Regions from separate parts of the Serratia sp. MMO-28 genome, predicted to be linked through region 2. Evidence: predicted binding sites of a transcription regulator. Region 2 holds the regulator's gene; each other region holds the start of a gene.

The links. Region 2 encodes sigma-54, which starts transcription at its own class of promoters, with help from an activator protein. Its sites were predicted from a motif close to GTTGGCACANNTTTCGCTNT; they were not measured.
Positions count from the first base shown of each region.
Region 1: glnA (glutamate--ammonia ligase) is a predicted target of sigma-54. The motif match lies at 7,535-7,554, and genes of this name have one in related genera.
Region 3: glnK (P-II family nitrogen regulator) is a predicted target of sigma-54. The motif match lies at 2,845-2,864, and genes of this name have one in related genera.

Region 1 is NZ_JBBCVB010000014.1:8,742-18,997, forward strand. Features, by position in the region: gene yihA (ribosome biogenesis GTP-binding protein YihA/YsxC) at 1-83, opposite strand, end outside; gene yihI (Der GTPase-activating protein YihI) at 825-1,370, shown strand; gene hemN (oxygen-independent coproporphyrinogen III oxidase) at 1,621-2,994, shown strand; gene WG891_RS13675 (YshB family small membrane protein) at 3,030-3,152, opposite strand; gene glnG (nitrogen regulation protein NR(I)) at 3,266-4,678, opposite strand; gene glnL (nitrogen regulation protein NR(II)) at 4,687-5,736, opposite strand; gene glnA (glutamate--ammonia ligase) at 6,044-7,453, opposite strand; gene typA (ribosome-dependent GTPase TypA) at 7,826-9,649, shown strand; gene yihX (glucose-1-phosphatase) at 9,816-10,256, shown strand, end outside.
Region 2 is NZ_JBBCVB010000009.1:2,113-12,368, reverse strand. Features, by position in the region: gene mlaD (outer membrane lipid asymmetry maintenance protein MlaD) at 1-24, opposite strand, end outside; gene mlaE (lipid asymmetry maintenance ABC transporter permease subunit MlaE) at 29-811, opposite strand; gene mlaF (phospholipid ABC transporter ATP-binding protein MlaF) at 816-1,631, opposite strand; gene WG891_RS09720 (calcium/sodium antiporter) at 2,073-3,053, shown strand; gene kdsD (arabinose-5-phosphate isomerase KdsD) at 3,069-4,055, shown strand; gene kdsC (3-deoxy-manno-octulosonate-8-phosphatase KdsC) at 4,073-4,627, shown strand; gene lptC (LPS export ABC transporter periplasmic protein LptC) at 4,624-5,202, shown strand; gene lptA (lipopolysaccharide ABC transporter substrate-binding protein LptA) at 5,171-5,710, shown strand; gene lptB (LPS export ABC transporter ATP-binding protein) at 5,717-6,442, shown strand; gene rpoN (RNA polymerase factor sigma-54) at 6,473-7,906, shown strand; gene hpf (ribosome hibernation promoting factor) at 7,930-8,217, shown strand; gene ptsN (PTS IIA-like nitrogen regulatory protein PtsN) at 8,459-8,920, shown strand; gene rapZ (RNase adapter RapZ) at 9,053-9,907, shown strand; gene npr (PTS phosphocarrier protein NPr) at 9,904-10,176, shown strand.
Region 3 is NZ_JBBCVB010000011.1:70,119-80,374, reverse strand. Features, by position in the region: gene tesB (acyl-CoA thioesterase II) at 205-1,068, shown strand; gene amtB (ammonium transporter AmtB) at 1,131-2,417, opposite strand; gene glnK (P-II family nitrogen regulator) at 2,454-2,792, opposite strand; gene WG891_RS11735 (SmdB family multidrug efflux ABC transporter permease/ATP-binding protein) at 3,079-4,857, opposite strand; gene WG891_RS11730 (SmdA family multidrug ABC transporter permease/ATP-binding protein) at 4,850-6,625, opposite strand; gene WG891_RS11725 (Lrp/AsnC family transcriptional regulator) at 6,715-7,176, opposite strand; gene WG891_RS11720 (PLP-dependent cysteine synthase family protein) at 7,297-8,337, shown strand; gene cof (HMP-PP phosphatase) at 8,447-9,265, opposite strand; gene WG891_RS11710 (SgrR family transcriptional regulator) at 9,443-10,256, shown strand, end outside.

The DNA.
Region 1 (10,256 bases), on a different contig from region 2:
CCTTCATCCCCCGGAAGGTGGCGAATATCGGGCGCACTGATGACGAAGTGGGTCATATGATAATTGTAATTCTTGCTGGTCAACGTTTTCGTCTCCGTGAGGATGGCTATCTGGTGGGCGATTATAACTGCATCGGTATCAAAATGGTGTTTTTCTCGGTTTTAATGCGTTTAGCGAGTAGTCCATTCCAGCAAATTGGCTCCTGCCGTGTAAGACATTTGCCATTCCAATAGAGGGTAATGTCTCTTTATTTAAATGTTCATTTATTTTTTTTGTTTAAAAAACAAATTGTTAGTTATTTTATGGCGAAAATATCACTGTAAGTCTGTTGTAGGTACCTTGAGTACAATTCCTAAAGGCGTAAAGTAGCTCTCAACGCAGGACGCGAAGGAAACAGGAACATCCAGGAAGGGTGATAAATCTCATGGAATACACAGGGCGTGTAATGAGTATCAGGATGATTTCAGATGGAATTGAACTATTTGTACCGGAGTGTACGAATAGCATATGGATGGTGAAGTAACTGCAATTTGGATGCATGCGGGAAGCACGCTCAGGAAGGGCGAAGGCTAACGGATTGCACTAGGGACGAATTTCCTTTTCAGGATGAAGGCATAGTTGCAGGGAATGCGGTTATAGCAGATGGAAAAACCGGGACGTTGAGTGTACGCACGGAGCGCGTAGCAGGAATATCCTTCAATTGAAGGTGCGAAATAGGCGGCAGGTTTAACCTGCCGCCTTTTTTCTTTGTCTACTTTCTGCTAGATTCCGCCGCAATCGTATAGCAATTCTATACTGAATCTACCCACCTAAGAGCACACGCCATGAACCAACCATCAAAAGCACCTCGCGCCCCACGCAGCAGCGCGGCGACGCCAAAAAGTAAAAAGAAAAGCCGTGTGGAGCTCGATCAGGAAGCTCGTGAGCGCAAGCGTCTGAAAAAACGCCGTGGTCATGCTTCTGGTTCACGCACCCAGGTTGAATCTGCCAACCAGAAAAACAAAGCAGCGGAGCAGCCCAAAGATCCACGTATTGGCAGCAAAGTGCCAGTCGCACTGGTGGTTGATGCTAAAGCGAAGGCTAAACCGCAGCCAAAACCCAAGACTGCAGCCAAGCCTCGTTTGACGCCAGAAGAAGAATTGGCGAAGCTGGAAAATGACGAACGTCTGGATGCATTGCTGGATCGCCTGGATGATGGTGACACCCTGAATGCAGAAGATCAGGCATATGTTGAACAAACGCTGGATCGTATCGATGCTCTGATGGAGCAATTAGGCATCGAATTAGGCGATGAAGATGATGAAGTGGAAGAGAAGCAGGAAGACATCCTGAAGCTGCTGAAAAGCGGTAACCCAAAAGACGTATTTTAACGTGACATGTGGTTGATCCTGGTAATAGCCCTACTATTGACATGTTATCTACTGTGGTTATTCGGTAAACTATGGCGGTTGTCGAAGCGCAAAGCGCGTTTTCGCAGCGCTTCCGTGGCCAGACAGCGTAGATCACTGCCCATTTCCCGGCCCGGTAGGAAAAAGAGACCCAATAGATTTTAAGTTACAGGTGGGCGGTAAATCCCTGCAGCTTAAAAGATGAAGGGGTGATCGGAAGGAGTGAGCGAGCATGTCAGAACAGGCGATAGTCTGGGATTTGGCCCTGATCCAAAAGTATAATTACTCGGGGCCGCGTTATACCTCATACCCTACAGCGCTGGAGTTTAACCAGAGCTACGACGACGTGGCGTTTAAACGCGCCGCCGCGCGTTATCCTGAGCGCCCGCTGTCGCTGTATGTGCATATTCCTTTCTGTCACAAGCTCTGCTATTTCTGCGGCTGCAATAAATTGGTGACACGCCAAACTCACAAGGCGGATGAATATCTGGCGGTGTTGGCGCGCGAGATTGCTGCCCGTGCGCCGCTGTTTGCAGGCCGTAAGGTTAATCAGATGCACTGGGGCGGGGGAACGCCAACTTACCTCAGCAAACAGCAAATCAGCCGGTTGATGGCCACGTTGCGCCAGCATTTTGATTTCCTGCCGGATGCGGAGATGTCGATCGAGGTTGATCCGCGCGAAATTGAGCTGGATGTGCTGGATCATTTACGTGCTGAGGGATTCAATCGCCTGAGCATGGGGGTGCAGGACTTCAATAAAGAAGTGCAGCGCCTGGTGAACCGTGAACAGAACGAAGACTTTATCTTCGCGCTGATCGCTCGTGCTAAAGCGCTGGGGTTCAACTCCACCAATATCGATCTGATTTATGGCCTGCCAAAGCAGACGCCGGAAAGCTTTGCCTTCACGCTGCAGCGCGTGGCGGAACTGAACCCGGATCGCCTGAGCGTATTCAACTACGCACATTTGCCGAACCTGTTTGCCGCGCAGCGTAAAATCAAAGATGCTGATTTGCCGAGTGCGCAGCAGAAACTCGACATTTTGCAGCAAACCATCGCTTCGCTGACCGAATCGGGTTACCAGTTTATCGGTATGGATCACTTTGCTCGGCCGAATGACGAACTGGCGGTCGCTCAACGTGAAGGCAAGTTGCACCGCAACTTCCAGGGCTACACCACTCAGGGGGACAGCGATCTGCTGGGCCTGGGGGTTTCTGCCATCAGTATGCTTGGCGACAGCTACGCGCAGAACCAGAAAGAGCTCAAGGTGTATTACGCCGATGTGCAAGAGCGTGGCAATGCGCTCTGGCGTGGCTTGGCAATGACGGAAGACGACTGCCTGCGTCGTGATGTGATCAAAACTTTGATCTGTAATTTCCAACTAAGCTATCAGCCGATTGAGCAGCAGTATGGGATCACATTTGCGGATTATTTCACGCCAGATCTAGAGCTGTTGGCTCCGTTTGAACGCGATGGGCTGGTGGTGCGTGATGAACAGGGTATCCGTGTCACGCCGCGCGGGCGTTTGCTGATCCGCAATATCTGCATGTGTTTTGATATTTACTTGCGCAAGCAGGCGCGTACTCAGCAGTTTTCTCGGGTGATTTGATGTTTAAAATAACAGCCGCATTTGCGGCTGTTATTTTAATTGAAGAAATTGATCAGTGCGGCGCACAGTACCGCGGCAAAGGCTGCCTGCGGCGTGTGGCTGACGGCAGAACTGACGTCTGCGCCATGGGTAATAAAAACGATAAGAGAATCCAACATCAAACAACCTCCTGAGTTTGCGACTCGATCATACTGCTGTCGCATGCTCTGTAAAGTCTCAATTTGGCTGTTTTTTGTGCGCTCGATTATGTTTTTACTATCAAGCGCACGGATTACTCCATCCCCAATTCTTTCAATTTCCGCGTTAGCGTATTCCTACCCCATCCCAGCAGGCGGGCGGCCTCCTGTTTGTGCCCCTGCGTATGGCGCAAGGCGGTGGTAAGCAGGGTTCGCTCCATTTCGGGCTGAGCTTCTGACAGCAGATTTTGATGCCCGGAACGCAGCGCGCGATCGGCCCACTGTGCCAGCAGAGTCGCCCAACTGTCCGGCAGGCTGTGGCCAGCCGATTCTGGCGCGCTGGTTTCAAACAGCTCGCTTGGCAGATCCTGAATCAGCACCTCTTGCCCGGCGGCCATCACCGTTAACCAGCGGCAGGTATTCTCCAACTGGCGCACGTTGCCTGGCCATGGCAGGCGGGTGAGGGCGGTTTCGGTCTCCGGGTGCAGATTTTTTGCTTCCACGCCCAGTTCTTTGGCGGCGACCTGCAGGAAATGGCGGGCCAGGCGGGGAATATCTTCTCGGCGCTCGCGCAGCGGCGGCAGGTGCACCCTGATCACGTTCAGACGATGGAACAGATCTTCGCGGAACTTACCTTCTTGCACCCGTAGCTCCAGGTTCTGGTGGGTGGCGGCAATAATGCGCACATCCACCTTGACCGGAGCATAGCCCCCAACGCGATAAAATTGGCCGTCTGCCAGCACGCGCAGCAAGCGGGTTTGTACATCCAGCGGCATATCACCGATTTCATCCAGGAACAGCGTACCGCCGTCAGCCTGCTCAAAGCGCCCCTGGCGGATCTGGTTGGCACCGGTAAACGCCCCTTTTTCATGGCCGAACAGCTCGGATTCGATCAGGTCTTTAGGGATCGCCGCCATATTCAGGGCGATAAACGGGGATTTAGCGCGCGGGCTGTGGCGGTGCAGCGCATGGGCGACCAGCTCTTTACCGGTTCCCGATTCACCGTTGATCAACACGCTGATGGATGAACGCGACAGGCGGCCGATAATGCGGAACACGTCCTGCATCGCTGGCGCTTCACCGATGATATCGGCTGCCGGATCGCTGATCGGCTGGCTGCGTGCCGGTTGCTGCTGTTCCTGATAATGGCTGATGGCGCGCTCTACCAGCGCAACGGCCTCGTCGATATCAAAGGGTTTCGGCAGATAATCAAACGCGCCTTGCTGATAGGCGCTGACGGCAGCATCCAGGTCCGAATGCGCGGTCATTATGATGACCGGAAGCATTGGGTGGCGCTGTTTTATCTGCTTGAGCAGCGCCAGGCCATCCATACCCGGCATACGGATATCAGACAACAGTACGTCGGGAGTTTGCGTGGCAAGCTGTTCCAGCACTTGATGGCCACTTTCGAAGGTGACGCAGCTAACGCCGGCTCCAGTGAGCGCGCGTTCAAGCACCCAGCGGATGGAACTATCGTCATCGACGATCCAGACTATCCCTCGTTGCATAGCAAACCTCACTGGCGAATAGGCAGGTAGACCGAGAATTCGGTATGTCCTGGCCAACTGTTAAATTCAATTTTTCCGCAATGCTGATCGATAAGATTACGGGCGATAGACAATCCCAGGCCGGTCCCCCCCTCGCGGCCACTGACCATCGGGTAAAACAGGGTATCTTGCAGCAGCGCCGGGACGCCGGGGCCGTCATCTTCGATATCGATGCGTGCTGCCAACCGATAACGCGTACCGTGCAAAGTGATCTGAAACGCGGTGCGCGTACGCAGCGTGATGGTGCCGCCTGCTTGACCCAGCGCCTGCAGAGCGTTGCGGGTGATGTTGAGCAAAACCTGTTCTATCTGATCCGGATCGTGCGCCAGCTCTGGCAGGCTGGGGTCGTAATCACGCACCAGCGTGACGTTATCCGGTTTTTCCAACGACACCAACTGGCAAACGCGTTCTGCAACCTGATGAATACTTTGGGTAATATGTTGCCCAGGCCGCTGCGGCCCCAACAGGCGATCCACCAGATTACGCAGCCGATCGGCCTGTTCAATGATCACCTTGGTGTATTCGGTCAGCACCGGGTCGGGCAGCGCTTTGGCCAGCAACTGTGCTGCGCCGCGCAGGCCGCCGAGTGGGTTCTTGATTTCATGTGCCAATCCGCGCACCAGATCGCGCGCTGCCACTTGCTGAGCGTGCTGTAGCTGCTCCTGGCTCAGGCGACGCTGGTTATCCATTGGTGCCAGCTCGATCAGGATAAAGCCTTCCGGCAGTGCCTGGGCGGTCAGAGAGAGAATATGTGCGCGGCTGTCGATCACCAAGGTGACTTCATTATCGGTGAAGCCTTGGCCAGCATTGAGGCTCTCACGCATCAGCTCGATGTTGAGCGAAAAATAGCCCAGCAGTTCAGGCAGTGGCGTACCGAAAAGTTTACGGGAACTCTGGGCTAGCAGCTGCTGTGCCGCCGGGTTGGCATAATGAACAGCAAGCCGATCGTCCAACAGCAGGATGCTATTGATAAGAGAATTGAGGATCTGCCCAGCGTCGGGTAGCTTGCCAGTTGCCATATATGCCCTTCATCTTTCAAGGCACAGCGTTGTTGGCCGGCCTTGTTCACCGCGGTTATTTTGCTGACCAAGCTTCAGGGGATGTGCTCGGTTGCCAGTCTGGCCCCATGAAACTCCTTGGGTACAGCAGACTTCTGCACCTTTTTAGTGCATCCATCCTACTCCATCCTGCACTATCGCGGTATGAAATAGTTTAGAAAATACAGTGGAGAAAAAAGCCCATCAGAGATGGGCTAAAAAGTTTCCACGGCAACAAAAAAACGGCAACTGAACCGGTGCGCCATCGACAGATGGCGCAAGGTCTCATTTAAACGCTGTAGTACAATTCAAACTCTACTGGGTGCGGCGTCATGCGAACGCGGTCCATCTCTTCTTTACGCAGTTCGATGTAAGCATCGATCGCATCGTCGGTGAACACGCCGCCACGGGTCAGGAACTCGCGGTCTTCGTTCAGTGCAGCCATGGCTTCATCCAGAGAACCAGCCACTTTTGGAATCTCGGCTTCTTCTTCCGGCGGCAGGTCATACAGGTTTTTATCCATGGCATCGCCAGGGTGGATCTTGTTGATGATGCCGTCCAGGCCAGCCATCAGCAGTGCGGCGAAGCACAGGTATGGGTTAGCCGCTGGATCCGGGAAGCGAGCTTCAATACGGCGCGCTTTCGGGCTGGCAACCACTGGGATACGGATAGACGCTGAACGGTTACGGGCAGAATAAGCCAGCATCACCGGTGCTTCATAACCCGGCACCAAACGCTTGTAAGAGTTGGTGGTTGGGTTTGCCAGGGCGTTGATCGCTTTGGCGTGCTTGATGATACCGCCGATGTAGAACAGCGCGATGTCGGACAGGCCGCCGTATTTGTCGCCAGCGAACAGGTTGGTCCCGTTCTTGGACAGCGACATGTGGCAGTGCATACCGGAACCGTTATCACCGAACATCGGTTTTGGCATAAAGGTTGCGGTTTTACCAAATGCGTGAGCCACGTTGTGCACCACGTATTTGTAGATTTGGATTTCGTCGGCTTTTTTGGTCATGGTGTTGAAGCGGGTTGCCACTTCGTTCTGACCGGCGGTAGCCACTTCGTGGTGATGAGCTTCAACCACCAGGCCCATTTCTTCCATGGTCAAACACATGGTAGAGCGGATGTCCTGTGAAGAATCAACCGGTGGTACTGGGAAGTAACCGCCTTTCACCGCTGGACGGTGGCCTTTGTTACCGCCTTCGTATTTGGTGCTGGTGTTCCAGGCGCCTTCAATGTCATCAATGCTCACGTGGGAACCACGGATGCTGCTGCCGAAACGCACGTCGTCAAACAGGAAGAACTCTGGCTCTGGCCCGAACAGCACGGTATCGGCGATGCCGGAAGAACGCAGGAAGTCTTCTGCACGCTTGGAAATAGAACGCGGATCGCGGTCATAGCCCTGCATGGTGCCTGGCTCGAGGATGTCACAGCGAATGATCAGCGTAGATTCTTCAAAGAACGGATCCAGAACCGCCGTGCTGGCATCTGGCATCAGTACCATGTCAGATTCGTTGATGCCTTTCCAACCACCGATTGAGGAGCCGTCAAACATTTTACCTTCTTCGAAGAAGTCGGCATTTACCTGATGAGCAGGGATGGTGACGTGTTGTTCTTTACCCTTGGTGTCAGTGAAGCGCAGGTCTACAAATTTCACTTCATGCTCATTCAGCATCGTTAAAACGTGTTCAGCGGACATACTTAACTCTCCCGGATTTATCGTTGTCGTCGTCGTGGAACGAATCTGTGGAAACTGGCTTGATTTCGCCTTGTGTAGACTAAAGCGAAAACTGTGCCAACTTTTTAAAAGCGAAATAATCGCCTTTTTGCGCGGGTTTTACCCACCCGTAGTATGCACCACGGGTGGAGCAATGCACTGGTATGGTGCAAATAATGCCGCCTGGGGCACTTAAATGGTGCAAAACGCGACTGATTGCTGCTTTTTGCACCGTGAATGAGATCACAAACTGACCTGTACACAGTTGTTTATAAGAGAGTGTTGTGATCTTGTTTAGTCCCTCGCTTAATACGTGTACAATAGCGCGCTATTTCTAATGCCTGAGGCAAAGCTGTGATCGAAAATTTGCGTAACATCGCCATTATTGCCCACGTTGACCATGGTAAAACCACCCTGGTTGACAAATTGCTGCAACAATCCGGTACTTTCGGAGAGCGTGCGGAAGCAACTGAACGTGTAATGGACTCCAACGATTTGGAGAAAGAGCGTGGGATTACCATCCTCGCAAAAAACACCGCCATTAATTGGAAAGACTACCGCATCAACATCGTAGATACCCCAGGACACGCCGACTTCGGCGGTGAGGTAGAGCGAGTGATGTCAATGGTCGACTCGGTGCTGCTGGTCGTGGATGCGATGGATGGCCCAATGCCGCAAACCCGTTTCGTGACCAAGAAAGCCTTTGCTAACGGTCTGAAACCGATCGTGGTTATCAATAAGGTTGACCGCCCTGGTGCGCGTCCTGACTGGGTTGTTGATCAGGTCTTCGATCTGTTCGTTAACCTGGATGCCACCGACGAACAGCTCGACTTCCCAATCATCTATGCTTCCGCTCTGCTGGGGATCGCGGGTTCCGACCATAACGATATGGCCGAAGACATGACCCCGCTGTACCAGGCGATCGTTGACCACGTGTCAGCGCCGAAGGTTGAGCTGGATGCCCCGTTCCAGATGCAGATTTCCCAACTCGATTACAACAACTACGTTGGCGTTATCGGCATTGGCCGCATCAAGCGCGGTAAAGTGAAGCCTAACCAGCAGATCACGGTTATCGACAGCGAAGGTAAAACCCGCAACGGTAAAATCGGTAAGGTACTGACCCACATGGGTCTGGAGCGCATCGAAGCCAGCGTGGCTGAAGCAGGCGACATCATCGCCATCACCGGTCTGGGCGAACTGAATATCTCCGATACCATCTGTGATGTGAATGCGGTAGAAGCACTGCCTGCTCTGTCGGTTGATGAGCCGACCGTCAGCATGTTCTTTAACGTCAACACCTCACCGTTCTGCGGTAAAGAAGGCAAGTATGTGACTTCACGTCAGATCCTTGAGCGCCTGAACAAAGAGCTGGTACACAACGTGGCATTGCGCGTGGAAGAAACGGCAGATGCTGATGCATTCCGCGTTTCAGGCCGTGGTGAGCTTCACCTGTCGGTACTGATCGAAAACATGCGCCGTGAAGGTTTCGAACTGGCGGTTTCCCGTCCGAAAGTCATCTTCCGCGAAATCGATGGCCGCAAGCAGGAGCCATTCGAAAACGTGACTCTGGACATCGAAGAGCAGCATCAGGGTTCTGTGATGCAGGCGATGGGCGAGCGTAAAGCCGACCTGAAAAACATGGATCCAGATGGCAAGGGCCGTGTCCGCCTTGACTATGTGATCCCAAGCCGTGGCCTGATCGGTTTCCGTAACGAATTCATGACCATGACTTCCGGTACTGGCCTGCTGTACTCCACCTTCAGCCACTACGACGACGTGCGTCCAGGCGAAGTGGGCCAGCGTCAGAACGGCGTGCTGATCTCCAACGGCCAGGGTAAAGCGGTAGCATTCGCCCTGTTCGGCCTGCAAGATCGCGGTAAGCTGTTCCTGGGCCACGGTGCAGAAGTGTATGAAGGCCAGATCATCGGGATTCACTCACGCTCTAACGACCTGACCGTGAACTGCCTGACCGGTAAAAAGCTGACCAACATGCGTGCTTCTGGTACTGACGAAGCGACTACCCTGGTTCCCGCCATCAAGATGTCTCTGGAGCAAGCTCTGGAATTTATCGATGATGACGAACTGGTAGAAGTGACGCCAATCTCGATCCGTATCCGTAAGCGTCACCTGACGGAAAACGATCGTAAGCGTGCGAACCGCGGTCCTAAAGAAGGTTAATCAACCGATTTAATCCGCAATGCTTAGGGCGCGTTAAGGCGCCCTGAGTTTTTCTTCCCCTGAGCCCCGTTTCTACGCCTTGTCGTGCGCTTTTCACCTTTGTTCCCTGTTCAGCCTTAACTTTTCCCGTTACAGTAAAATCTCACTGGCCCATCAGGAGAGGACTATGCTGTATATCTTTGATTTAGGTAATGTGATCGTCGATATCGATTTCAAACGTGTACTGGGGGTGTGGAGTAATTTGAGCGGTACACCGCTGGCAATGTTGACCGATCGTTTCAGCATGGGCGAAGTCTTCCAGCAGCACGAACGCGGTGAAATCAGCGACGAAGATTTTGCTGCCAAACTCTGTGAGGAGATGGGGATTGCGCTCAGTTTCGAACAATTCGCCACCGGCTGGCAGGCGGTGTTTGTCGCCCTGCGCCCGGAGGTGATCGACATCATGCATCGCTTGCGCGCTGAGGGGCATCGCGTGGTGGTGTTGTCAAATACCAACCGCCTGCACTGCAACTACTGGCCGCAGCACTACCCGCAGGTGGCTGAAGCGGCCGATCATATGTACCTGTCGCAAGATATCGGTATGCGCAAACCCGATGCCAGCATTTAT
Region 2 (10,256 bases):
GATTTCACTCTTCTTCGTTTGCATCGAATCAATTCCCAAACATCAGTGCAGTCAGCACAAAATCCAATCCCAACACCGCCAGTGACGAATGTACCACGGTCCTTGTCGTTGCCCGGCTAATCCCTTCAGAAGTCGGCACCGCATCGTAGCCGTTGAAGATCGCAATCCAGGTCACGGTAATGGCAAATACCACGCTCTTAATCAGGCAGTTGAGCAAATCCTTGCGCCATTCAACCGCCCCTTGCATCGCCGACCAGAAGAAACCGCTATCGATCCCTTTCCAGTCCACGCCTACTACCGAGCCCCCCCAGATCCCGACAGCCACAAAAATGATCGTCAGCAGCGGCATACTGATTAACCCCGCCCAGAAACGCGGAGCTACGATGCGCCGCAGCGGATCGACCGCCATCATTTCCAGGCTGGAGAGCTGTTCTGTGGCTTTCATCAAGCCGATCTCGGCGGTCAAGGCAGAACCGGCACGGCCGGCAAACAGCAGGGCGGTCACGACCGGCCCCAGCTCACGCAGCAGCGACAGCGCCACCATCATGCCAAGGCTGGCTTCTGCGCTGTAGGTGGTCAGAACAATGTACCCTTGCAGCCCCAGAACCATGCCGATAAACACGCCGGACACCATGATGATCAATAGCGACTGCACACCCACGCTGTAAAGTTGCCTGATCAGCAGCGGCCACTGCTTATGCGGTTCCGGGCGCCCGATCAGCGCATGGAACAGCATCAGCCCGGCGCGCCCAAAAGCGGCGCTGGTGTTGATGCCACGGCGCCCTAACGACGCTAACGCCTGTAAAAACATGAAATTATTTACTCCCATTCCTTAGAAGCTCAGTCTGATAATCACTGGCCGGATAGCGGAAGGGTACCGGCCCGTCGGCAATACCATCCAGAAACTGACGCACGCGTGCATCAGGATTGTTCTGCAACTGTGCTGCCGTACCCTCGGCAATCACATGGTGATCCGCCACGATATAGGCGTAATCAGCAATGCTCAATACCTCTGGCACATCATGTGAAACCACGATGCAAGTTATACCCAGCGCATGATTCAGCTCATCAATCAGCTTCACCAATACGCCCATCGTAATGGGATCCTGGCCGACAAAGGGCTCGTCGAACATGATCAACGCCGGATCCAGCGCAATCGCCCGCGCCAGTGCGGCACGCCGTGCCATCCCGCCAGAAAGCTCGTTTGGCATCAGCTCAGCGGCACCGCGCAGCCCCACGGCTTCAAGCTTCATCAGCACCGTGCTGCGCAGGATTGGCTCCGGCAGGCGGCTGTGTTCACGCAGCGGAAAAGCCACGTTTTCAAACACCGTCAGATCGGTGAACAGCGCTCCCGATTGGAACAGCATGCTCATCTTCTTGCGCGATTCATACAGCTGATGGCGCGATAAGGCGGGAATATTATCACCATCAAACCAAATCTCGCCGCGATCCGGCGCTAACTGACCACCGATCAGGCGTAATAGCGTGGTTTTCCCAATCCCCGACGGCCCCATAATCGCCGTCACCTTGCCGCGGGGAACCGTCAGATTGATGTCTTCAAATATCAGCCGATCGCCGCGAGAGAAGCTCATACCGCGCACTTCGACCAGATTATCTGCCTTCTGGTGCATGTTTATTGATCCTTTACCGGTCGCTCTTGCTAAGGGCCAGCCTTAATGAGGGTGATTGGGCAGGCTCTAAATCTATCCGTGATGTTAAAGCAACAGACGCAATGCGTCTCATCTTTACAAAAACTCACCGCCATTTTGCTACCAATGATGCCATTGGTTTTACTTTTAAGCTTCAGGCAGTCAAAATTAAGAAATAACGCAAAAAAATGAAATTGTTCAACTTTTAACCGGGAAAATCCGTTGCTGCAGCTTAACTTTGCACAACGATGGGCAAGCAAGATGGCCGAATTTCGGCTTTACCAACGAACCGGGATAATACCCAATGGATTTCACGTTGTAGCCAGGCGGTAAGTCCGTGCCCCACCAGCGGGGTGAACGTGTACAACCCACGACACTGCAACCTGAAAAACCAGGGGCATTATACCTAATAAAGGACCCTGCATGTTTCTCGCGATAGTATTGTTAATCGTTGGTTTATTTTTACTGGTGTATGGAGCGGATCGATTAGTTTATGGTGCGGCGGTGATTAGCCGCTCTTTGGGCGTACCGCCGCTGATTATCGGTATGACCATTGTCGGTATTGGCACTTCCCTGCCGGAGCTGATCGTCTCGGTCACTGCGGCGCTGAACGGCCAGACCGATATGGCCGTTGGCAACGTATTGGGTTCCAACATCGCCAATATTTTATTGATCCTGGGGGTTGCTGCGCTGATCCACCCTTTGGCAGCGCGTTCTGACATCCTGCGGCGCGAACTGCCGCTGATGTTGGCTGTCACCTTGATATGCGGTTTTGTGCTGATGGACAACAGCCTCAGCAGGCTGGACGGTGTGCTGCTGCTGGCTGCCGCCACCGGGTTTATTCTGCTGATGCTGAAAATCGCCCGGCAGGCCCAGCGCGAAGGCAATGACAGCCTGACCATGGAGCAACTCGCCGAACTGCCACAGGACAGCAGCAACACCGTGGCCATACTGTGGCTGGTGCTGGCATTTATCATCCTGCCGCTCTCTTCGAAGATGATCATCGACAACGCCACGGTGATCGCCCATTACTTCGCCCTGAGTGAACTGGTGGTCGGCCTGACGATTATTGCCATCGGCACCAGCCTGCCCGAACTGGCCACCACCATTGCCGGAGCACTAAAGGGTGAAGATGATATGGCGATTGGTAATATCATCGGCTCCAACATTTTTAACCTGGTGATCGTCCTGGGTATCCCCGCGCTGCTATCGCCGGGCAGGATCGATCCTGCCGCCTTCCAGCGCGATTACTGGGTGATGCTGGCAGCCAGCATCCTGCTCAGCGCCTTGTGCCTCAGGCGTAAACATCGTATCGGCCATCTGGCGGGTGCTCTGTTATTATGTGGCTTTATTGCGTATCTTGCGGTGTTGTTGTTTAACCCTTTCAGCACGTTTTTTGGCTAAGTGATGGGAATGAGTATGTCGAACATTCAGTGGCAACCGGGCTTTGATTTTCAGCAAGCAGGCAAGGAAGTGCTCCAGATTGAGCGTGCAGGCCTGGCCCAGCTAGATCAGTACATCAACGCCGACTTCACCCGCGCCTGCGAAATGATCGCCGCCTGCTGTGGCAAAGTCGTGGTGATGGGCATCGGCAAATCCGGCCATATCGGCTGCAAGATTGCCGCCACGCTGGCCAGCACCGGCACCCCGGCATTTTTCGTACACCCGGCAGAGGCCAGCCACGGCGATCTGGGCATGGTGTCAGCGCAGGACATTGTGTTGGCCATCTCCAACTCCGGTGAATCCAATGAGATTCTGGCGCTGATCCCGGTGCTGAAACGCCAGCAGATCCCACTGATTTGCCTGACCAACAACCCGGAAAGCTCAATGGGCAAAGCGGCGGAAGTGCACCTGTGCATCAAGGTGCCGCAGGAAGCCTGCCCGCTTGGTCTGGCTCCCACCACCAGCACCACCGCCACGCTGGTGATGGGTGATGCTTTGGCGGTGGCACTGCTGAAAGCACGCGGTTTTACACCGGAAGATTTTGCCCTGTCGCACCCTGGCGGAGCGCTGGGTCGCCGCCTGCTGCTGCGCGTCAGCGACATCATGCACAGAGGCGATGAGATCCCGCAGGTGAGCGCCGACGCCTCTCTGCGCGATGCCCTGCTGGAGATCACCCGCAAAAATCTCGGCATGACCGTGATCTGCAACGATCTGATGAAAATCGCCGGGATCTTCACCGACGGTGACTTACGCCGGGTATTCGACATGGGTATCGATCTCAATAACGCCAAAATCGCCGATGTGATGACGCCAGGAGGCATTCGCGTGCGTCCGAACATGCTGGCGGTCGATGCGCTCAATCTGATGCAGCAACGCCATATCACCGTCGTGCTGGTTGCTGATGGCGACCAGTTGCTGGGTGTGGTACATATGCATGACATGCTGCGTGCCGGCGTTGTCTAATGAAAGGAACCCAATGAATGAGTCTGGTTGAAACCTGCTACGGGCCGGTAACTGAAGACGTGATGGCACGAGCAGGAAAGATCCGCCTGCTGATTTGTGATGTGGACGGCGTGCTGTCAGATGGCCTGATCTACATGGGCAACCAGGGTGAAGAGCTGAAAGCCTTCAATGTGCGCGATGGTTACGGCATCCGCTGCCTGAAAACCTCTGGCATCGAAGTCGCCATCATCACCGGCCGTTCAGCCAAGCTGCTGGAAGATCGGGCAAAAACCTTGGATATCACCCATCTGTATCAAGGGCAATCCGATAAGCTTTTGGCCTTCCGTGAACTGTTAGATAAACTGTCGTTAACACCCGATCACGTGGCCTATATCGGCGACGATCTGATCGACTGGCCGGTGATGGCTGAAGTGGGTCTGGCGGTCGCCGTGGCGGATGCGCACCCGCTGCTGACGCCGCGGGCTCATTACGTTACGCGCATTGCCGGTGGACGTGGTGCCGTGCGTGAACTGTGTGACATTATTCTTTTGGCTCAGAACAAGCTGGAAGGGGCCAAAGGGCTGTCGATATGAGTAAAACCAAACTTTGGATCACCCTGATACTGGCGGTGATCGTACTGGCGCTGATCGGCTGGAATATGGCTGATTTCAGCGATGAAAGCAGCTCGGCACCGATCAATCACCAAGATCCGACCTATCAGAGTCAGCATACGGTGACGGTGGTGTACAGCCCAACCGGTAAACTGAACTATAAACTGGTGGCTGAAGAGGTGAAATATTACACCGCCGATGAATTAAGCTGGTTCACCCGGCCGGTAATGACGCTGTTTAATGATGATGCGGTGGCCACGTGGTCGGTACGCGCCGATCGCGCCAAGCTGACCAAGGATCGTATGCTGTATCTCTACGGTCACGTTGAGGTGAACAGCCTGACCACCACCTCGCAGCTAGAAAAAATCAAAACGGACAACGCTCGGGTTAATCTGGTCACGCAGGATGTTTACTCCGATGATGAAGTGACCCTGTTCGGGACGAACTTTACTTCTAACGGCATGAAAATGCGTGGGAACCTGCGGGACAAAACCGCTGAGCTGATTGATAAGGTCAAGACCAACTATGAAATTCAGAACCAAAAAACAACTCCGTAATCTATTGATCGCCAGCCTCGTTTTGACCGCCAGCACTCCGGTTCTGGCGTTGAAATCCGACGCCGATCAGCCAGTGAATATCAATTCGCTGAAACAGTCGCTCGACATGCAGAGCAACGTCAGCACCTTTACTGACGACGTGGTGATCAGACAAGGCACCATCGAGATCAAAGCCGATAAAGTGGTCGTCACACGCCCCGATGGCGATCAGAACAAGACCTATATTGAAGCCTTTGGTAATCCGGTCACGTTCTACCAGATGCAGGACAACGGCAAACCGGTGAAAGGCCATGCGCAGAAAGTCCGCTATGACGTCGCAACCCAATTGGTCACGCTCACCGGTAATGCTTACCTGGAACAGCTTGACAGCAATGTGCAGGGCGATCGCATCACTTATCTGGTGCAGCAGCAGCAGATGCAGGCGTTCAGCGATAAAGGCAACCGTGTGACAACGGTCCTGGTGCCCTCACAGTTGCAAGACAAAAACGCTCAAAAGAAGAGTAACTAATCCCTTATGGCAACACTCATCGCAGAAAATCTGGCGAAAGCCTATAAAGGCCGCAAAGTCGTCGAAGACGTCAGCCTGAAAGTGAAATCTGGCGAAATCGTCGGCCTGCTGGGCCCCAACGGCGCCGGTAAGACCACCACGTTCTATATGGTGGTGGGTATCGTTCAGCGCGATGCCGGGCGTATCGCCATCGATGAAGAAGACATCAGTATTCTGCCGCTGCATGCCCGTGCGCGCCGGGGTATCGGCTATCTGCCGCAGGAAGCCTCGATCTTCCGTCGCCTGAGCGTTTACGACAACCTGATGGCGGTGCTGGAGATCCGTGACGATCTCACCAGCGAGCAGCGTGCCGATCGCGCCGTCGAACTGATGGAGGAATTCCATATTTCCCATCTGCGCAACAACATGGGCCAGTCGCTGTCCGGTGGTGAACGCCGCCGCGTGGAAATTGCCCGTGCGCTGGCCGCCAACCCGAAATTCATCCTGCTGGATGAACCCTTTGCCGGGGTTGACCCGATTTCCGTTATCGATATCAAGAAAATCATCGAGCACCTGCGTGACAGCGGTCTGGGGGTATTAATCACTGACCACAACGTGCGCGAAACGCTGGACGTGTGTGAACGCGCCTACATCGTCAGCCAAGGCAAATTGATTGCCCATGGCACACCAGATGCTATTCTGGCGGATGAGCAAGTGAAACGCGTTTATCTGGGCGAAGAATTCCGCCTCTAGGTTCTAGCTAACGGAAGTAACCTGAAGATTATGAAGCAAGGTTTGCAACTCAGGCTCAGCCAACAATTGGCGATGACTCCCCAGCTACAGCAGGCGATACGCCTGTTGCAGCTGTCCACGCTTGAGCTCCAGCAGGAAATCCAACTGGCGTTAGAAAGCAACCCACTGCTTGAACAAACCGACCTGCACGAAGAAATTGATACCGAAGAACGCCCGGAGACCGAAGCGCTGGACACCCGTGAGGCGCTGGAACAGAAGGATATGCCCGAAGAGCTGCCTCTGGATGCCACCTGGGATGAGATCTACACGGCAGGTACCCCCTCCGGCAGCAGCATCGATTACAGCGATGACGAATTGCCGGTCTACCAGGGAGAAACCACCCAGACGCTGCAGGACTATCTGATGTGGCAAGTGGATTTAACGCCGTTTTCCGATACCGATGCAGCGATTGCCACCTCGATCGTCGATGCCGTTGATGATACCGGCTATCTCACCGTGCCGCTGGAAGACATTCTGGAAAGCATCGGTGACGACAATGTCACCATGGATGAAGTCGAAGCAGTCTTGAAACGCGTACAGCGCTTCGATCCTATCGGCGTGGCGGCGCGCGATCTGCGTGATTGCCTGCTGATCCAGCTTTCCCAATACGCCAAAGACACGCCTTATCTGGCGGAGGCGCACCTGATCGTCAGTGAGCACCTGGATTTGCTGGCCAATCACGACTTTCGCAGCCTGATGCGAACAACCCGCTCAAAAGAAGATACACTGAAAGAAGCGATGCTGCTGATCCAGTCGCTCGATCCGCGCCCTGGTCAGTCGATCAATACCGGTGAATCCGAGTATGTGATCCCGGATGTCCTGGTGCGTAAGGTGCAAGGTAAATGGCAGGTTGAACTCAATACTGACAGCATCCCGCGCCTGAAGATCAACCAGCAGTATGCCGCGCTCGGCAATAACGTGCGCAACGATGCCGACGGCCAGTTTATTCGCAGCAACCTGCAGGAAGCAAAGTGGCTGATCAAAAGCCTGGAAAGCCGTAATGATACTCTGCTCAAAGTTACCCGCTGCATTGTCGAGCAGCAGGAAGATTTCTTTGAACAGGGGGAAGAGTTTATGAAACCCATGGTGCTGGCCGATATCGCCCAGGCCGTGGAGATGCACGAATCGACGATCTCGCGCGTGACGACGCAGAAGTTCCTGCACAGCCCGCGTGGTATTTTCGAATTGAAGTATTTCTTCTCCAGCCATGTGAATACCGACAGCGGTGGCGAAGCCTCCTCTACGGCGATCCGGGCGTTGGTGAAGAAATTGATTACGGCGGAAAACCCCGCCAAGCCGCTTAGCGACAGCAAGCTGGCCACGATGCTTTCCGATCAGGGGATCATGGTGGCACGGCGCACCGTTGCCAAGTACCGAGAGTCTTTGTCCATCCCGCCGTCAAATCAGCGCAAACAGTTGATTTGACCTCTATAGAGAAGGAAGACATTATGCAGCTCAACATTACCGGACACCACATCGAAATCACTGAACCAATGCGTGAGTTCGTGAACAATAAGTTCGCCAAACTCGAACAGTATTTTGATCGCATTAATCAGGTGTATGTCGTTCTCAGTGTGGAAAAAGTGCAGCAGATTGCAGAAGCAACGGTGCACGTGAATGGAGGCGAGTTGCACGCCACCTCGGAAAAAGAGGATATGTATGCCGCGATTGACTGCCTGATCGATAAACTGGCGCGTCAATTGAACAAACATAAAGACAAACTAAAGCAGCACTGACATTCGGGCCGCGATCGCCTCAGCGAACGCCGCTCAAATTGTAGTCCATTGGCTACCAGGCAACGTCGGCGCGTCCCCCCTGAAAGGGGCGCGCCGACCCGCCATCAGGGTTAAACCGGCGAAAAAAGCGATTCATCAGGCGTCATCGGAGCAGACAGTTTGCCAGCCACTTAGCGCCTCACTGGCTGGCGGCAAAAAGCCCGGTAAAGCGCTTAATGAGAGTTTTTTAAGTGAAGATGAGATGAACAACGAAATAATGCAATTAAGCTCGGTGTTAAACATCGAGTGCACCAAGAGCTCGGTACACTGCACCAGCAAGAAACGGGCGTTGGAAATTATCAGCGAATTGGCCGCTAAACAGCTCAACCTGCCGTCGCAGGTGGTGTTTGATGCCGTTCTCACCCGTGAACGCATGGGCAGCACCGGTATCGGCAACGGTATCGCGATCCCCCATGGCAAACTGGAAGAGGACACCCTGCGTGCCGTTGGCGTGTTTATCCGTCTGGAACAACCCATCGCCTTTGACGCCATTGATAACCAGCCGGTCGACCTGCTGTTTGCCTTACTGGTACCCGCCGATCAGTGCAAAACACATTTGCATACCCTGTCGCTGGTCGCCAAACGGCTGGCAGACAAAACCGTCTGCCGCCGCCTGCGCGCGGCACAGACCGATGAAGAGCTCTACCAGATTATCACCGAGTAATCGCGAGTTGGCGTGACTTTCAGCCATGAAAAAGCTAGTGTTTTACTGATAATGCATCCAGGCTGCGGCCTGGATAATAAAGATCCTAACGGTGGCGATAAACGCCATTGATATGCCAGGGGGAGTTGCCACATGGTGCTGATGATTGTCAGCGGCCGTTCCGGTTCAGGGAAGTCTGTCGCCCTACGGGCGCTGGAAGATATGGGTTTTTACTGCGTTGATAACCTGCCGGTGGTCCTGTTGCCGCAGCTTGCTCAGACGCTGGCCGAACGCAATACCTCTGCGGCGGTGAGCATCGACGTGCGTAACATGCCGGAATCACCGGAAGTATTCGAATACGCCATGACCCAGTTGCCCGAGAGTTTTTCACCGCAACTGCTGTTCCTTGATGCCGATCGCAATACCCTGATCCGTCGCTACAGTGACACCCGTCGCCTCCACCCGCTTTCTGCCAAAAATCTGTCGCTGGAAAGCGCGATTGATGAAGAAAGCGATTTGCTGGAACCTTTGCGTTCACGCGCCGATCTGATCATCGACACATCAGAGATGTCGGTGCACGAACTGGCAGAAATGCTGCGTACCCGCCTGCTGGGTAAACGCGAACGCGAATTGACCATGGTGTTCGAGTCCTTCGGCTTCAAACACGGTATTCCTATTGATGCCGACTATGTGTTTGACGTGCGCTTCCTGCCGAACCCGCACTGGGATCCGAAATTGCGCCCGATGACCGGCCTGGATAGACCGGTCGCCTCGTTCCTCGATCGCCATACCGAAGTGCATAACTTTATCTACCAGACGCGCAGCTATCTGGAGCTTTGGCTGCCGATGCTGGAAACCAACAACCGCAGCTATCTGACCGTGGCTATCGGCTGTACCGGTGGTAAACACCGTTCGGTGTATGTGGCCGAACAGTTGGCAGATTATTTCCGCTCACGCGGCAAGAACGTGCAATCACGCCACCGTACCCTGGAAAAACGCAAGCAATGACGGTCAAGCAAACGGTAGAAATCAAAAACCGGCTGGGCATGCATGCCCGGCCAGCGATGAAGCTGTTTGAACTGGTGCAGAGTTTTGACGCCGAAGTGCTGCTGCGTAATGACAGCGGCACCGAAGCGGAAGCCAGCAGCGTCATAGCGCTGCTGATGCTGGATTCCGCCCAAGGCCGCCAGATCGAAATCGAAGCTACCGGGCCGGAAGAACAACAGGCCCTGGCGGCGGTGATTGAGCTGTTTAATTCCGGCTTTGATGAGGATTAATCCTCCCCCCATCCCAGAATACCCTATGGATTTCAAGTTGCAGCTAGGCGGCAAGGGTGTTAATCCCCAGGAGCTTACTT
Region 3 (10,256 bases), on a different contig from region 2:
ACCAACAAATACCGTCACCTTCGCATATCAGTAACTCACATGATGCTATTTAACTGGAATTAACAACTGGTTATCAACCCTAAGCACCCAATAAACTACGGACGAATACCGCCAGAAAGGCACAAGGGATCATGCAATATATTGACGTCTTGCCGTAATATTCCGCACACTGCGCAACAAGATGATGAAAAGGGTTACCACTTTATGAGCCAGGCACTGCAAAACCTCCTCGACCTGCTGAATTTGGAGAAAATTGAAGAAGGCTTGTACCGCGGCCAAAGCGAAGATCTGGGGCTACGCCAGGTATTTGGCGGCCAGGTCGTTGGTCAGGCACTGTATGCCGCTAAGCAGACGGCTCCTGAAGAGCGCAGTGTGCACTCATTTCACAGCTATTTCCTGCGCCCCGGTGACAGCAGCCAACCAATTATTTATGACGTAGAAACCCTGCGCGACGGCAACAGTTTCAGCGCCCGTCGTGTCAGCGCTATCCAGCATGGCAAACCGATCTTCTACATGACCGCCTCATTCCAAACCCCGGAACAAGGGTTTGAACACCAGAACACCATGCCAGATGTGCCACCGCCGGAAGGATTGCTGTCAGAATCGGAGATCGCCCAAAAGCTGTCGCATATGTTGCCGGAAAAGGTACGGGAAAAATTTATTGGCCAGAAGCCGATCGAAATGCGCCCGGTAAAATTCCATAACCCGATGAAAGGTAGCGTGGAAGAACCTTACCGTCATGTCTGGTTCCGTGCCAATGGCACCATGCCGGATAATCCGCGGATCCATCAATATTTGCTGGGCTACGCTTCCGACTTCAACTTCCTGCCAACGGCGTTGCAGCCGCACGGCGTCGGGTTCCTGGAGCCTGGCATGCAAGTAGCAACCATCGATCACTCGATGTGGTTCCATCGTCCGTTCCGCCTGGACGAGTGGCTACTGTATGTCGTGGAAAGCCCCTCCGCCTCCGGTGCTCGTGGATTTGTACGCGGCCAGTTCTATACCCGTGAGGGGGTATTGGTGGCCACCACGGTGCAGGAAGGCGTTATCCGCCAGCGCGACGCATAATAAGAGAAAGGGCGATGTCACCATCGCCCTTTCTGCACCACCATCGTGACTCGGTCAGCAAATTACTGGTTGTAGGCATTCTCGCCGTGGCTGTTGACGTCCAGCCCTTCGCGCTCTTGTTCTTCGGGTACACGCAGCCCGACAATCGCCCCGGCCACTTTGAAGGCGATAAACGCCGCCACGCTTGACCATACCAGAGTAATCACCACGCTCAGCAACTGGATCCACATCTGATGTGCCATCGTCACGCCTGCAGCATAGCCAGTACCACCGAGTGAAGAGGCGGTGAACACGCCGGTCAGCAGGCAACCCACAATCCCACACACACCGTGCACACCAAACACGTCACAGGTATCGTCCACCTTCAGCCATTTCTTCAGCGTCACCACGCCCCACAGGCCAGCAACCCCGCCCACCAGGCCAATAATCAGCGCCCCACCCACACCGACGGTACCCGCAGCCGGCGTAATCGCTACCAGACCCGCGATACACCCGGAACAGGCCCCCAGCAAAGAAGGTTTACCGCGCAGGATCCACTCAGCGAAGGTCCAGGAGAGGATCGCCCCCGCAGTCGCTATCACCGTGTTCAGGAATGCCAGGGCAGCAATGCCGTTGGCCGCGCTGGCAGAACCGGCGTTGAAGCCAAACCAACCGATATACAGGATAGAAGCTCCGGTAAACACCATCGGCAGGTTGTGGGGTTTAAACGCTTCTTTACCAAAACCGGCGCGTTTACCCAGCAAGTAAGCACCCACTAACCCTGCGCTGGCGGCGTTGATATGCACTACGGTACCACCGGCAAAATCCAGCGCCCCATCGGTAGCCAGTAAGCCACCGCCCCAGACCATGTGCGCAATCGGCAGGTAGGAAAGGGTGAACCAGATGGCCGCAAAAATCACTACGGCGGAGAAGCGAATACGCTCGGCAAAGCCCCCCACCACCAGCGCCACGGTAATACAGGCGAAAGAAGCCTGGAACGCCACGTGGATCATCTGGCTAAAGGTGCCGGTTACGCTGTCAATGCCGATCCCTTTCAGCATTACCGTCTGAAAACCACCAAAGAAGGCATTCCCCTCGCTGAAGGCGAAGCTGTAGCCATACACGACCCACAGCACGCACACCAAGGCGAACGTGACGGTAACCTGTGTCAGCATTGAAAGCACGTTTTTGGCTCGCAGCAGACCACCGTAAAATAGAGCGACACCGGGCAAGGTCATAAACAACACCAGCGCGGTACAAATCATCATAAAGGCATTGTCAGCTTTATCAGCCACTGCCGGAGCGGCCAGAGCCAAAGAAGGAACCAGGGTTACCGTACTCAGGCCCAACATGGATAAAAGTTTTTTCATTATCAACCATCCCCATTTACTTTACTGAGCCTGTGATTACAGTGCTGCTTCGTCTGTTTCACCGGTACGGATACGAATGACACGTTGCAATTCGGCAACGAAAATTTTGCCATCGCCAATTTTGCCGGTGTAGGCCGCTTTGCTGATCACATCAATCACTTCATCTAACTGGTCGTCGGCGATAGCAATATCGATTTTGACTTTAGGCAAGAAGTTGACGCTGTATTCGGCTCCGCGATAAAGCTCGGCATGCCCCTTCTGGCGACCAAACCCTTTGACCTCAGTTACGGTCAAACCCTGAATACCTACAGAGGATAACGCTTCACGCACGTCCTCTAACTTGAATGGTTTAATCACCACGGTAACCAGCTTCATATTGCCTCTCCACGAATTAAGCCCAAAAACTTACCCCCGGTACGATTCTTATAAAGCAAAGGCTATGCCATAAATTATTTCGTTTTAAAATTCAGCCAATTATGCGGATGAGTGGCGACACAAAGATTGAAGATGGAGAAGGGCGCATAGTATTGATGAGCGGCACCGCACCATTATGGTGCAATGCGCGTTGGGAAGGTGCAGTAAATCATAGAGAAGGGAACAATGCCCGCTGGTGGTGCAAAAATCAGAAAATCCCGCCAGCGGCACACACTGGCGGGCTCTCTTATGCTGGCTGAGCTTCCTCACGCGTAGCGGCAGCCAGTTCCTCACCCGCCAGTTGTAACTGGTACATCTGGTAATAGCGGCCCTGCTGCGCCAGTAACTGCTGATGGTTCCCCTGCTCCACCGCCTGGCCACGATGCAGTACCAGAATCGAGTCGGCCTCGACGATGGTGGAAAGACGGTGTGCAATCACCACCAGCGTGGTGTGCTCGCGGATCAGGCGTAATGCACGCTGGATCGCCTGCTCCGTGCCAGAATCGATGTTCGCCGTGGCTTCATCCAGGATCAGGATCTGTGGTGCCTGCACCAATACGCGCGCCATAGCCAGCAACTGTTTCTGGCCGACAGAGAGGTTATTCCCCTGCTCGCCCAAGCACGTGTGAAGCCCTTGCGGAAATGAACGCACCAGTTCAGCCAGTTGTACCGCTTCCAGCGCCTGCCAGACGGCTTCTTCATCAATGTTACGGCCCAGCGTCACATTTGCCAGCACCGACTCGGCGATCACTACCGGATCCTGTTGCACCATGGCAATGCCCTGGCGCAAGGTGCGGTGCGAAAGCGTGGACAATGGGCGCCCGTCAACCCGCACTTCGCCAGATTCTACCGGGTAATACCCCATCAGCAGGTTGGCCAGCGTGCTCTTACCGCTGCCGGTATGCCCCACCAACGCCACAAAGCCGCGCGACGGTACGCTCAGCGAGATATGCTGCAACACCTTTTGCCGATCGCGATAGGCAAAGCTCAGATCGTCAATCTCAATACTGCCGCTTGTCAGCGGGCGATCGTCTGCACCGTAGCTCTGCTGGTGGCGATCCATCAAATCAAAAATACGTTCACCGGCCACCACCGCCTGCTGCAAGATCGACTGCTGCGAAGTCAACTCAATCAGCGGCTCATTCAAACGGCCAAGATAGTTGATAAAGGCGTACAACACCCCCACGCCAATCACGCCTTCACCGCTGAAGCCAAACAGCATCAGCAAGCCGCAGAGTACCAAGGCAGAAAACAGGCTGAGCAGTGGCCGCAGCAGAAAGCCATCCAGGCGCAGCGTCTGCATACGCGCTATGTAGTGTGAGCGGCTGGCGGCGCTCATACGCTCGCCAAACCGCTTCTGCTGGCGAAACTGCTGGATCACCCCCATCCCGCTGATCACTTCGTTAAAGCCATCATTGATATCCGCCAGATAGCTGCGAACCCGGCGCACAATCGGCGTGCTGTAGTATTGATAGATCCACATCACCACCAGCACCGCCGGGAAGATGCAGATCGCCACCAGCGCCATGCGCCAGTCGAGGCTGAACATCGCCACCAGCATCGCGCCGATCAACGCCGCGCTTTTCAGCACCGTGGCCACCACCATCACATACAGGTCTTTAATCACCTCGGTATCGTTGGTGACCCGCGATATCAGCTGCCCGACCGGTTGAGTATCAAAGGCGCTCAGCGGCTGACGCAGCGCCGCATCCATCACGTCGGTACGCAAGCGTTGCACGACCCCCACCGCGGCCCGATTGAACAACAAGGCCTGAAAATATTGCAGCGCAGCAGCCAGCAGTTCGAGCAGAACGTAAGCCACCGCCAGCCCACTGACAATCATCAGCGGCAGTTGCCCCTTGGCAACATAGTTATCGATAAAATAGCCGATCAGGATTGGCCCAGCGACTTCCGCCGCCGCCGCGATCCACAACATCACCACAGCCAGCCCCAGCGGCTTACGGTAAGGTGAACCGTAAGCCAGCAGCCGTTTCAACGTTGGCCAGATCTTTTGCATCTTACTCATCAGCCAGCGCCTCCTCAGGGGTTTCCGGCGTTTCATCCAGCGCCGCTTCCAGTTGCTGGTAACGATACATATCGCGATACCAGCCAGGCTGCGCCGCCAGTGAGGTGTGCTGCCCATGCTGGGTAACCGTTCCCTGCTGCAATACCAGGATTTCACTGGCTTCAGTCAGGGCCGAAAGACGGTGCGCGCTGATAATTAGCGTGCGGCTTTGCCCCCAACTGCGCAGGTTATGCAGGATTTGGTGTTCCGTTCGGCCATCCACCGCAGAAAGCGCATCGTCAAGGATCAGGATCTCCGCCTCCAGCAGCAACGCCCGCGCAATGGAAATCCGCTGTTTCTGACCGCCGGACAACATCACGCCGCGCTCGCCCACTTCGGTTTCATACCCCTGCGGCAGACGCAGAATATCTTCATGCACGCTGGCCAGACGCGCGGCCTGTTCAATCTGCTCCTGCGTGGCCGCAGGGTTTCCGAGGGCAATGTTATTTGCCACACTGTCGGAGAACAGGAACGGGGTCTGGCTGACCACCGACAGGCGTGAACGCCACTGATCAAGTTTGATCTGGGTGAGCGGCAAACCGTGGTAACTGATTTGCCCATCATCAATATCGAACTGACGCTGAATTAAGGCCAGCAGCGTCGATTTCCCCGCACCTGTCGGCCCGCACAGGCCGAGCATTTGCCCTGGCTGCAGTTCCAGCGCAACATGGTGCAATGCTGGCCTGGCGTTTTCCGGATAGTGAAACGCGTTGATCTTCACCGCCAACTGACCGCGAGCGGCAGGTAACTCAAGCTCGCCGTCTTTCACCGCCGGCGCTTCTTCCAGCAGGCTGCGGATGCGGCTATACGCCGCACTGCCACGCTCAACGATATTGAACATCCACGCCAATGCCAGCATCGGCCAGATCATCAGGCCGAGATACATGACAAAACTGGTGAGTTGACCCAGGGTGAGTGCCCCTTCGACCACCATCCAACTGCCGCCGCCGATCGCCAGCAGGTTGGAGGCACCGATGGCAATATAAATGGTGGGATTGAAACGCGCGTCAACGCGCGCCACGTGCATATTCTTCGCACCGGTCTGCGCCGCCACATCGGCAAACTGCCTGGATTGATGATCTTCCAGCCCAAAGGCTTTGATCATACGGATGCTGGTCATACTCTCCTGCGCCTGATCGTTCAAGCTGGAAAACGCTGCCTGCGCCGATTTAAAACGCTCATGCAGCTGATCGCCATAGTGCTTGATGGCGATCGCCATGATCGGCATCGGGATCAGCGAAAGCAGCGTCAGTTGCCAACTGATCTGCGTGCTCATCACCAGCAGCACCACCAGGCCCATCACCAACGAATCCACCAGCGTCAGCACCCCCTCACCGGCGGCAAACACCACGCGATCCACATCGTTGGTGGCCCGTGCCATCAGATCGCCGGTACGATGGCGCAGATAAAAAGCCGGATTCTGGCGGCTGAGCTGGTGATAGAAATTTTCACGCAGTTCCACCGCCAACTGATAGGACGCACCAAACAGCAGCACCCGCCACACATAGCGCAGCAGGTAAACCAGGATCGCGGTGCCGAGCATCAGCCCGAGCCAGGCCAGCAGTACGCGGGTAGACATCTGTTTGCTGGTCACGCCATCGACAATGATCCCCACCAGCTTGGGCGGCAGCAGTTGCAGAATGGCAATAATGATCAGCAGCAGCACCGCGCCAAGATAGCGGCGCCATTCGCGGCGGAAATACCAGCCGATTTGAGCAAATAATCTCACGCAGTTTTATTCCAGACAGGTAACGGTTTTCTCTTTTTTGCCTTAGCGGCAGACAATACTACCGGTAAAGCAGCTGCTCGGTGACGTTTTCACTCCGGCACTGGCAGCGCCGTGGTGTATTTGATTTTTTCCATCGCGAAGCTGGAGGTCACATCGATTAGCCCTGGTACGCCGGTCACCAGGCGCTTGTAGAAGTTGTCATAGCTTTTCATATCGGCCACTTCAACCTGCATCAGGTAATCGTATTCCCCCGCCATGCGGTAAAATGCCAGCACTTCTGGCATCTGCGCCGTCAGTGCAACAAACTTCTGATACCACTCGCTGCTGTGCTGTTGGGTTTTAATCAGAACAAACGCCGTCAGCCCAAGCCCGAGTTTTTCATTATCCAGCAGCGCGACGCGTGCACGAATGTAGCCTTCATCCTCCAGCCTTTTCAGCCGTTTCCAGCACGGGGTCGACGTCAGGTTCACTGCGTCGGCCAAAACCTGCAGCGATTGTGTACAGTCTTGTTGCAGCATGCACAGCAGTTTGCGGTCTGTTTTGTCTAACATAGCTCAATCCGGAGAAAATTTTTCTCCCATTAGGCGATTAAACAGGAAAAATGGCAATCCTTTTTTCCTGGTGAAACGCTATGCTACGCCATCAACCAGCCCCTATTCTGAGACCTGATGATGACAAACGCTTGGGTAAAATATGCTATCGGTGAAATAGAAGCGGATTTTCAACGCTCCGCCGACACGCACCTGATACGCCTGAACCTGCCGGAATTCCCCGGCATCTGCCTGTATCTGAAAGATGAAAGCACCCACCCTACCGGCAGCCTGAAGCATCGCCTGGCACGTTCGCTGTTCCTGTACGGCCTGTGTAACGGCTGGATCCAGCAAGACACCACCATTATTGAAGCCTCTTCAGGCAGCACCGCGGTGTCAGAGGCTTATTTCGCCAGGCTGATCGGCCTGCCGTTCATTGCCGTGATGCCTTCCTGTACCGCCCGCCGCAAAGTGGAACAGATTGCGTTTTACGGTGGCCGCAGCCATTTTGTCGATCATGCGGCGCAGATTTATGCGGTTTCAGAAACGTTGGCAAAAGAGTTGAATGGCCACTATATGGATCAGTTCACCTTCGCGGAGCGGGCCACCGATTGGCGCGGTAATAACAATATTGCCGACAGTATTTTCCGCCAGATGGCGCGTGAACCCTACCCCATTCCCAAACATATCGTGATGAGCGCCGGGACCGGTGGCACCTCAGCAACGCTAGGGCGCTATATTCGCTACCAAGGGCACGATACGCAGCTTACCGTGGTCGATCCGGAAAACTCGGTGTTCTACGACTGTTTCCACCACGGCGATCGCACCATTATCGGCAGCTGTGGCAGCCGTATTGAAGGTATTGGCCGCCCACGCGCTGAGCCCTCGTTTATCCCTTCAGTGATCGACAGCATGCTGCGCGTGCCGGATGCTGCCAGCGTGGCCACCATCCACTGGCTGGAAAGTGTTCTGGGCCGCAAGGTCGGAGCTTCTACCGGAACCAACGTTTGGGGCGCACTGCAGCGGGCAAAACAAATGCGCGAAAAAGGGGAACAGGGGGCGATCGTCACTCTGCTGTGCGACAGCGGGGAACGCTACCTGGATACTTACTACAACCCAGAGTGGGTCAGTAATAATATCGGCGACCTGCGGCCTTATTTGACACAGTTGGCCAATCTGTAAACGACAGGAATAAAAAAGCCGGGTAGTCCTACTCAAGGTACTTGGAGTGGCAGCGTTGTCGGTTGCAACTTCTAGTCATAAGAGTAACCCGGCGGCTGTAAAGGCTCCTTTATACGGGGGTATAGGGGGAGCGTGGTGAACGCAGCCAATGTTGCAAATAGTGAGCCACCGCCTGTTTTTCGCAGTGGCCGATCACCGGAAGATCGGGAAGCAGCGCTTTCAGCTGTGGTAACGCGTTCCCCATCACCACGCCATGCCCCACGCTGGCCAGCATTTCTTTATCATTCATCGCATCGCCAAACGCCATGCAGTCTGCCAACGTCAGGCCTAAATGACCGCTCAGTTTTTCCAATGCGGCACCTTTGTTGCAGCCCAGCGGCAACACCTCAAGACACTCATAAGCCGAGAAACACAAATCAACACGCTGCGCAAAATGGGCGTGCAACTGTGCCTGCAGTTCAACCAAGGCGTCATGAGGGCCACAGAAACAGACTTTGCTGTTGCCCAACGCCGGCAAGCGCTGCAAATCGGTCAGTTGGAAATGAAAACCGCTGAGATGATGAGCCTGCAACATCTCCGGCACCGCCAGATTGGTCAACCAACCTTCATCACGGAAAACGTGCAGGCTGGCAGGAGTCTGCCACTGGGTATGCAGCACCTCTTCGGCCACATCGGCTGGCAAATCCGTGGCATGCAGTTGCTGACCCTGTTTGTCATAGACACGCGTACCGTTGCCGGTGATGAGATACCCTTGCAAGCCCAGTTGCGCCATGATCGGCTGCGCATCCAGGTAATGCCGCCCGGTAGCAAAGGTCACCACCATGTCCCTGTCGATAAGCTGATTCAACGCGGCCAACGTTTCCGGCCCAATCAGATGATCGGGCGTCAGCAAAGTGCCATCCATATCAAAAGCAGCCAAACGATACATATAAACCTCTCAAGACATCTCACAGACAGCGCGCCGTACCGATATGCCTCAGAACGGTAGGCACTATGATAACCGCTACAGTATGTGATGGCATTTGCGGAAGTAATAGTGAACAATTCAGAAAAATGCTTCCGGATTTATATTCAAGCCGTAGCTTGAAAGCTCAAGAGGATCGCTATGCGCCTGGTTCATCGCCTCAGTCAGTATCAACGTTTGTATCAGCAACTCGGTAGCGCCCCCGTAAACATCACCGTCGCAGAACTGGCGACCCTGTTTTATTGCAGCGAACGCCATGCGCGCACGTTGGTGCAACAGTTGCAGGAACAGGGTTGGCTGAGCTGGCGTTCCCATGCCGGGCGCGGTAAACGAGCACAACTGCAATGCCTGAAAACGCCCGATGAATTGCGTGCCGCCCATCTGCAACGTCTGTTGCAGATGGGCGATCATCAGGGTGCATTGCAAATGGCACAGCTTGCCCCCCAGCATCTGCAAGAGCTGCTGAGCCCGCATCTTGGCGGCCAATGGCAGGAGGGCAGCCCTACGCTGCGTATCCCCTATTACCGTATGCTAGAGAAGCTCGATCCGCTCACGCTCAGCGGCCGTGCCGAACAACACCTGGTTACGACTCTGTATGCGGGTCTGACACGCTTCAATACCGGTTGCCCACAACCCCAGCCGGATCTGGCACATCATTGGCAGATCGGCAAAGGCGGCTTGCAGTGGCAGTTCTTTCTGCGCAGCCAGTTGCGCTGGCATAACGGGGAACCTCTGACCGGCCAGCAATTGCTGCAAACGTTAAACCGGTTGCAGCAACACCCGCGCAGCCAGCCGTTATTGAGCAGCGTGCAAACCATCAGTTTGCCGCATGCGCTGTGTGTTCAATTCGATCTGCATACGCCGGATTACTGGCTGGCGCACCGCCTGGCGGAACTCCCCTGCCTGATGACCCATCCAGCACACCCCGAGCTTGGTGCCGGGCCGTTCAAGCTGG